DNA from 3 places in the Photobacterium sp. ABD4_091 genome. Region 3 is predicted to be linked to each of the others. Evidence: riboswitches for the same ligand, from Rfam matches in the RefSeq annotation. Region 3 holds a riboswitch; each other region holds the start of a gene.
The links. A riboswitch is a leader RNA that binds a small molecule or an ion and turns the genes downstream of it on or off. The one in region 3 is predicted to bind thiamine pyrophosphate.
Positions count from the first base shown of each region.

Region 1: linked by a shared signal. The riboswitch ahead of thiD (bifunctional hydroxymethylpyrimidine kinase/phosphomethylpyrimidine kinase) and the one ahead of thiB (thiamine ABC transporter substrate binding subunit) in region 3 are both predicted to bind thiamine pyrophosphate.
Region 2: linked by a shared signal. The riboswitch ahead of thiC (phosphomethylpyrimidine synthase ThiC) and the one ahead of thiB (thiamine ABC transporter substrate binding subunit) in region 3 are both predicted to bind thiamine pyrophosphate.

Region 1 covers NZ_JBSWWQ010000002.1:988,038-990,302, reverse strand. The annotation lists gene ACXAGQ_RS18900 (ABC transporter ATP-binding protein) at 1-278, opposite strand, end outside; gene thiD (bifunctional hydroxymethylpyrimidine kinase/phosphomethylpyrimidine kinase) at 353-1,180, opposite strand; TPP riboswitch at 1,256-1,354, opposite strand; gene ACXAGQ_RS18890 (PhnA domain-containing protein) at 1,553-2,125, opposite strand.
Region 2 covers NZ_JBSWWQ010000001.1:1,565,393-1,567,657, reverse strand. The annotation lists gene ACXAGQ_RS07305 (voltage-gated chloride channel family protein) at 1-882, shown strand, start outside; TPP riboswitch at 993-1,090, shown strand; gene thiC (phosphomethylpyrimidine synthase ThiC) at 1,209-2,265, shown strand, end outside.
Region 3 covers NZ_JBSWWQ010000001.1:1,837,595-1,839,859, forward strand. The annotation lists gene thiP (thiamine/thiamine pyrophosphate ABC transporter permease ThiP) at 1-284, opposite strand, end outside; gene thiB (thiamine ABC transporter substrate binding subunit) at 322-1,302, opposite strand; TPP riboswitch at 1,412-1,537, opposite strand; gene ACXAGQ_RS08605 (DUF547 domain-containing protein) at 1,689-2,265, opposite strand, start outside.

The DNA of each region.
Region 1 (2,265 bases), on a different contig from region 3:
TCAATGACATTCAGCCAAGGGAACAGCAAATCCTGCTGGGCCATGTATGCGATATTGCCGCTTAACGGTAATGTGCTGCTAGTAGAGATGGAGCCACTCCATGTTACATTATCTTCTAGCAGCCCAGCGAGATGACGGAGCAGGGTTGTCTTGCCGCAACCGCTCTTACCTAGCAGGCAAGTCCATTTTCCTGCTGGTAGATCAAGGTTCAAGCGGTTAAACAAAGGAATATTGGCATCGTTATACTGAAGCATTAAATCTTCAATAGTCACGTCCATTCCTCTGGCAACGTATGAATTATTAACGGTGTTTGATGAAGGATTGCTATTCATCTGTTGTGTAGCTTCCATGCTTATTCTGGTTTGAAATGGCCTGCAAAGAAATGGTTCACTGGGCCGTGGCCTGAACCAATTTCTAACTCATCGGCATGCTCTATGGCTTTGGTGATGTAAGATTTGGCATGTTTTACAGCGTCTTGTAGTGGGTAATCCTGGGCGAGGAAAGAGGCCGTTGCTGCAGATAAGGTACAACCGGTTCCGTGGGTATTGCGGGTTGCAATCCGAGGCGTGCTCATGCGGATAACGTCACTTTCAAGGATCAGCAAGTCGGTGCTGAAGTCGTCTTTTTCCAGGTGCCCGCCTTTTAGCAAAATTGAGCGTGAGCCAACTTCACGCAATGCAGCAATCATATCTGTCATTTGCTGTTCAGTCTCAGGAAGAGCTGAGCCAATCAAAGCGGCCGCTTCAGGTAAGTTAGGGGTGATCACATCAGCAAGTGGCAATAGCTCTGACTTAAGCGTTGAGATAGCCTCTTGTTCAAGCAACAAATCACCACTGGTTGCCACCATTACGGGATCAATGACCAAGAACTTTGGCTGATATTGGCGAAGCTTTTTAGCCACCATGCGGATAATATTGGCATCGCTTAGCATTCCAATTTTGACGGCTTTTACATCTAGGTCAGTAAAAACAGCATCAAGTTGCAGTTCGACAAAAGCAGGGTCGATACCTAGGATACCAGTCACACCCTGGGTATTTTGTGCGGTTAGCGCTGTGATAACAGAACACGCATAGCCACCGGTTGCCGAAATGGCTTTGATATCGGCTTGGATACCTGCACCGCCACCGCTATCGGAGCCAGCAATAGTGAGGGTAATTGGAGTTATTGAAGAAATTGGCATAGCTACCTCTATGAAAGACGTAAGGTAGCCAATGTCATTGAACCTACTTCATCAAACCTATGGAGGGTGCGAGATAGGGCAATGCAGCTAGTTCCCTACGCCATTATTAAATGGATCAGGTTCAACGGGTCCCACTACATGTGGTCTCAGCACTAGGCTCCCCGACTAACGGACAAAATGTTGCTTATCTGGCCTATATTGCATATAGACCTAAAAAAATTGGTTTTCTGGCTTAAATGCCTGAAGATGAGGCTAATCTAAACATGTTTTTTTCGTTAGGGCAAACATGTTAGGAATAAAGTGAGGTGATGGATTAAGAAAAAAGCAGAACTTGAAGAATTGGCAGCCACAGGAGTGTGGCTGCCAGAAAAGTTACATCTTTTTGCAGTAAGCAGCAATAATAACCATGTTAGTACCAGCGGCTTTACCTGAAATATGCAGTGGGTTATCAGTTAGTCGGATACCACGAACCGCAGTGCCTTGTTTGATAACCAAGTTTGAGCCTTTCACAGGAAGGTCTTTGATGATTGTGACATTGTCACCGGCTTCAAGTGCTGTACCGTTGACATCAACAGTTTTAACAGCATCCAGTTCGGCAAGAGCGATGCCTTTTTCAGCCCACTCGATCATGTCATCTTCCATGTACATCATATCAAGTAGATCTTGTGCCCAAGTCTCAGAAGATAGGCGCTTAAGCAGGCGGTAAGCCATAACTTGAACTGCTGGCTCCTGGCTCCACATGCTGTCATTTAGGCAACGCCAATGGTTTTGATCCAATGCTTCAGCGTCTTCGATCTCTGTACGACAAGTGCCACATACCATTACACAGCTACCCGCTGTTTGGTCAGGAGAAGCAGGGACTTCGTAAACACTCAGACTGTCTTCTGATCCACATAGTTCACATTTTGCGCCAGAGCGCTCTTTAACGATTGATTCAATGCTCATAGGAATATTCCAAGGAAGTGTAATGCTGTACTCAATCATACAGGTAATTGTTCGGTTTATTATGCCATTTAATTCTGAGAAGAAAAGTAATGAAGATCAAGATCACATTATTATCACCATATGATGGCTAAAAAATATTC
Region 2 (2,265 bases), 270 kb from region 3:
CTAACAGGCGCTATCTTTGCCCTGGAAGTGCTAGCGATAGGCCGCCTGCGCTATGATGCAATTATCCCAGCTTTGTTTGCTGCTATCTTGGCTGATGTCGTTTGTTCAGCCTGGGGCGTGCACCATACCCACTACCGGATAGATTTCCTCGAAACCATTACCCTGTTTGAACATGCCGTCAAAGTAGACCTGCTGATGATCGCCAAGATTGTGATTGCTGCCGTGGCTTTTGGTTTGGCGGGATACCTGTTTGGTGAGCTGACTCACGCCTTTAAAGATATCTTCAAGGCGACACTCAAAAACCCGTATTTGATTGTGGTCGTCGGTGGCTTGATTGTTATCGGTGCGGTTCAGCTGATAGGTAACTACGATTACATAGGCTTGGGTGTTTATTCGAGCCGTGAAGGGGGAGTGAGTATCTTGACTGCCTTTCAGGAAGGGGGTGCCGAATGGTATAGCTGGTTGCTCAAATTGCTGCTGACGGCAGTTACCCTGGCTGCTGGCTACAAGGGCGGGGAGGTGACTCCGCTATTCTTCGTTGGGGCGACTTTGGGCAATACCATGGCATGGGTGCTGGGCGCGCCGGTCGACTTGTTTGCCGCCCTGGGCTTTCTTGCTGTTTTTGCGGCTGCGACCAACACACCGTTGGCTTGTACCATTATGGGGATCGAGCTTTTTGGCGCAGAGCACATGCTGTACTTTGCCATTGCGTGCTATACCGCTTACTACTTCAGTGGCCACACGGGCATTTACTCGTCGCAGCGAGTCGCGGTACCCAAGCTATTTGACTTGGATGGGGCTCCAAACATTGCCCATAAGCTTGGTGAGCTGAGGGAGACCCATTCGTCTCTGCTCAAGTCTCTTGTGAAGCGTTTCAAATAAATTTGTCGTGCTCAGTGATGTTATGCAAAAAGAGCAAGGTTTTTGCTGATTGAGGGTTAAATCTGGGGGATCTGCCTTGCCGAGGCCGACCCCCTTTCATATACTGCTAAATCAACTTGTCGGAGTGCCATTTGGCTGAGACCGCATTGCGGGATCCGTAGAACCTGATCAGGCTAATACCTGCGAAGGGAACAAGAGAGACTCTTCTGTATCACTGTATTCACAGTGGCAGTATCAGACGACACTATACACCCTACGTATAGCCTCTTGTTTACGCACCCATCCGCCAAGCAACTTCCCTGTTATGGACAAAAAAGGAAATTGCTATGTCGAATCGCAAACAAGCGAGACTGGAAGCGAAACAATTTATCGACTCACTAACCACCCAGGCTTACCCGAATTCGCGGAAAGTTTATGTCACTGGGAGCCGTGAAGATATCCGCGTACCGATGCGCGAGATTGCCCTGGCTGATAGCCTAGTTGGCGGTACCAAAGAATCCCCTGTTTTCGAGCCTAATGAACCGGTACGGGTCTATGACACCTCTGGTTTCTATACCGATCCTGAGCAGCCAGCTGATATTTATGCTGGCCTGCCTAAGCTCCGTGAAAGTTGGATTGAGGAGCGGGGGGATACTGAACTGCTGGACGAGCTAAGTTCTCAGTATTCCAAAGAGCGCTTAGCTGATGACACCCTTGATGAACTGAGGTTTGAACAACAGGCTCGCATTCGCTGTGCCAAGCCAGGCAAAAATGTCACCCAGCTTCATTATGCCCGCCAGGGGATCATCACGCCTGAGATGGAGTTTATTGCCATTCGCGAAAACATGGGGCGGGCGAAATACCGCGATGAGGTGCTAAACCAGCAGCATCCGGGAATGGCATTTGGTGCCAACCTGCCACAAGAAATCACCCCTGAATTTGTCCGCCAAGAAGTCGCTGAAGGCCGGGCTATTATCCCATCGAATATCAATCACCCTGAAACCGAGCCGATGATCATCGGCCGCAACTTCCTGGTCAAGGTCAACGCCAATATCGGTAACTCGTCAGTGAGCTCGTCGATTGAAGAGGAAGTAGAGAAGCTGGTGTGGTCAACCCGCTGGGGCGGCGATACCGTCATGGATCTCTCAACCGGCCGTAATATCCACGAAACCCGTGAATGGATCATCCGCAACAGCCCGGTACCGATCGGTACTGTGCCTATGTATCAGGCGTTGGAGAAGGTCAATGGTATTGCCGAGAACCTCAACTGGGAAGTGTTCCGTGACACCTTACTCGAGCAGGCCGAGCAGGGGGTTGATTACTTTACTATCCATGCCGGTGTCCTGCTGCGCTATGTCCCGATGACGGCCAAAAGGGTGACGGGAATTGTCTCGCGCGGCGGTT
Region 3 (2,265 bases):
ACCGCGACCAGTACCGGCAGGACCAGGGTCATAGCAAAGATCCGCATCAGCAAGGCTTTGCCCGGGAACTGCCGGCGTGATAGCGCGTAGGCGACGGGAATGGCAGGTAGGGCACTCAGCAGGGTTGAGAGCAGAGCCTGGGTGAAAGAAAAACCTGTAATGTGACGTAGATAAGGATCATGCCAGAGCGAGGCAATATCGAGCTCGCTAGCTTCATTGACCAGGGCGGCTAGGGCGCTGACCACCAGGCAAAAAATGAGCCCGGCGGTGATCAGGCCGGGCATCAGTTGGGTGTTGCGTGTATTCAAAAGTGAGTGCCTACTACTTGGTCAAGGCTTGCTGCCACTCGCGAACCCAGCTTCGGCGCTGCTTGGCAACGTCTTCGGCTGAAAACTCCAGGGCTTTACTCGGCAGGGTAAGTAACTTGAACTCGGCTGGCTGGGCGACATCCGTTACCGGATACATCCAGTTACCCGTCGGGATCACCGACTGGAACTCAGGCGTTAGCATAAAGGCCAAGAATTGGTCGGCCAGGGCTTGGTTCGGGCTGCTTTTCAGTTTCGCAGCCACTTCCACCTGCATGTAATGGCCTTCGCTGAAGTCGGCGGCTTTGTATTTGTCGTCCTGCTCGGCGATCAGGTGATAGGCTGGCGAGGTGGTGTATGACAGCACCATATCGGACTCGCCTTTGAGGAACATGCTATAAGCCTCGGACCAACCTTTGGTGACAGTAACCGTTTTACCTGCCAGTTGCTGCCAGGCTTGTGGAGCCTTGTCGCCGTATACCGACTTCATCCACAGCATCAGGCCCTGGCCCGGCGTCGAGGTGCGCGGGTCTTGGTAGATGATGGACAGGTCGTCACGGTTGACCAGCTCATCCAAGCTTTTCGGTGGGTTTTCCAGCTTGGTGCTGTCATAGACAAAGGCAAAGTAGCCGTAGTCGTAAGGGACAAAGGTGGTATCGCTCCAGCCGTTCGGCAAGGTGAGCTTGCTGGTGTCCACTTGGTGCTCGGCCAGTAAGCCGGTTTTCTTGGCTTCGGCAATCAGGTTGTTATCGAGACCAAGCAATACGTCGGCCTTGGTACGTTTGCCTTCAAGGCGGATACGGTTGAGGATGGATACACCGTCATCCAATGCCACGAACTCCAAATTACACTCGCACTGCGCCTCAAACGCTTTCTCGATAGCAGGCCCAGGCCCCCAGTCGGAAGCAAAAGAGCTGTAGGTGTAAACCGTAAGGGTGTTGTCCGCAGCCAGTGCCGGCATGGCGGCCAACGTAACAAGTGGGAGTAATTTTTTCACTATGCGCTCCTGATGCTCTTGCGTCCGGCAAGAGGAAAAATAACCGTACGAGCGGCACAGGGTTGAGATGAAGGCCGGCGTCATGCCGGCTTTGCAAGATAAGAAGGCTTACCGTGGCGAACTCAATTCCTACGCCAGTACTAACTGGATCAGGTTCTGTGGGTTTTGCCGCAGCAATCTCAGCACTTGCAAGCAGGCTTGGTGGCCTAGGGCAAGCGCTCCCCAATGAGAACGCTTGTTATTGTAATGTGGCGGGATACAGGTTGCCAGCAGGAAGGCACTATTATACTAAATGCCCCTTTGCTAAAGGCTGCTATGCGAACGGCTCCTGTGCAAACGTCTCCTGTGCTAATAGCTCCATCGATGACGCCAGACAGTTGAGCAGGCTACTTGGCATTGTTGAGCGACCAGTTGTAGTCATAACTGACGTTACCAAGGGTAATTGATGATCCCTGGCGGTACTGGTTGATGTGTTTTTGCAGTTGGGCTGTAGAGCCGAAATCGCTGCCATACCAGTCATAAATCGAAGAAAGCTGGGTTTTATTGCCTTGAGGGTTGACGCCCTTGCGGCTGTTGATAAAGCGGGTGGCCGATTTTTCCAGTAAGTGCTCGGTGTTACTGGCAGTGAAAGCGTCGGGCTGGAGATCCGGGCAACCTAGGCTGGCACAGTTGACGACATAGTGAATGCGCGGATCGCGCCAGATCGGACGTAAAATCCGGTGCTCAATATCGTTGAGAGAAAGTGTCTTGCCGTTAATGGTGAGCACTTTCTCATCCCAAGGGCCAAAGCTGAAGAAGCCACCTAATTTGGTGATGGAAGAGACCGGGTAGTTATCGAGGATCAATTTGACTGTTTGGGCATTGTAGAGATTAACCCAGTAAGCAAACTGTTCGTTGCGGTTTAATTGGTGCGGGTTTAGCTTGGTCAGGTCGCGTAGGTACCTGTCCAGTTCGTACTTGTCG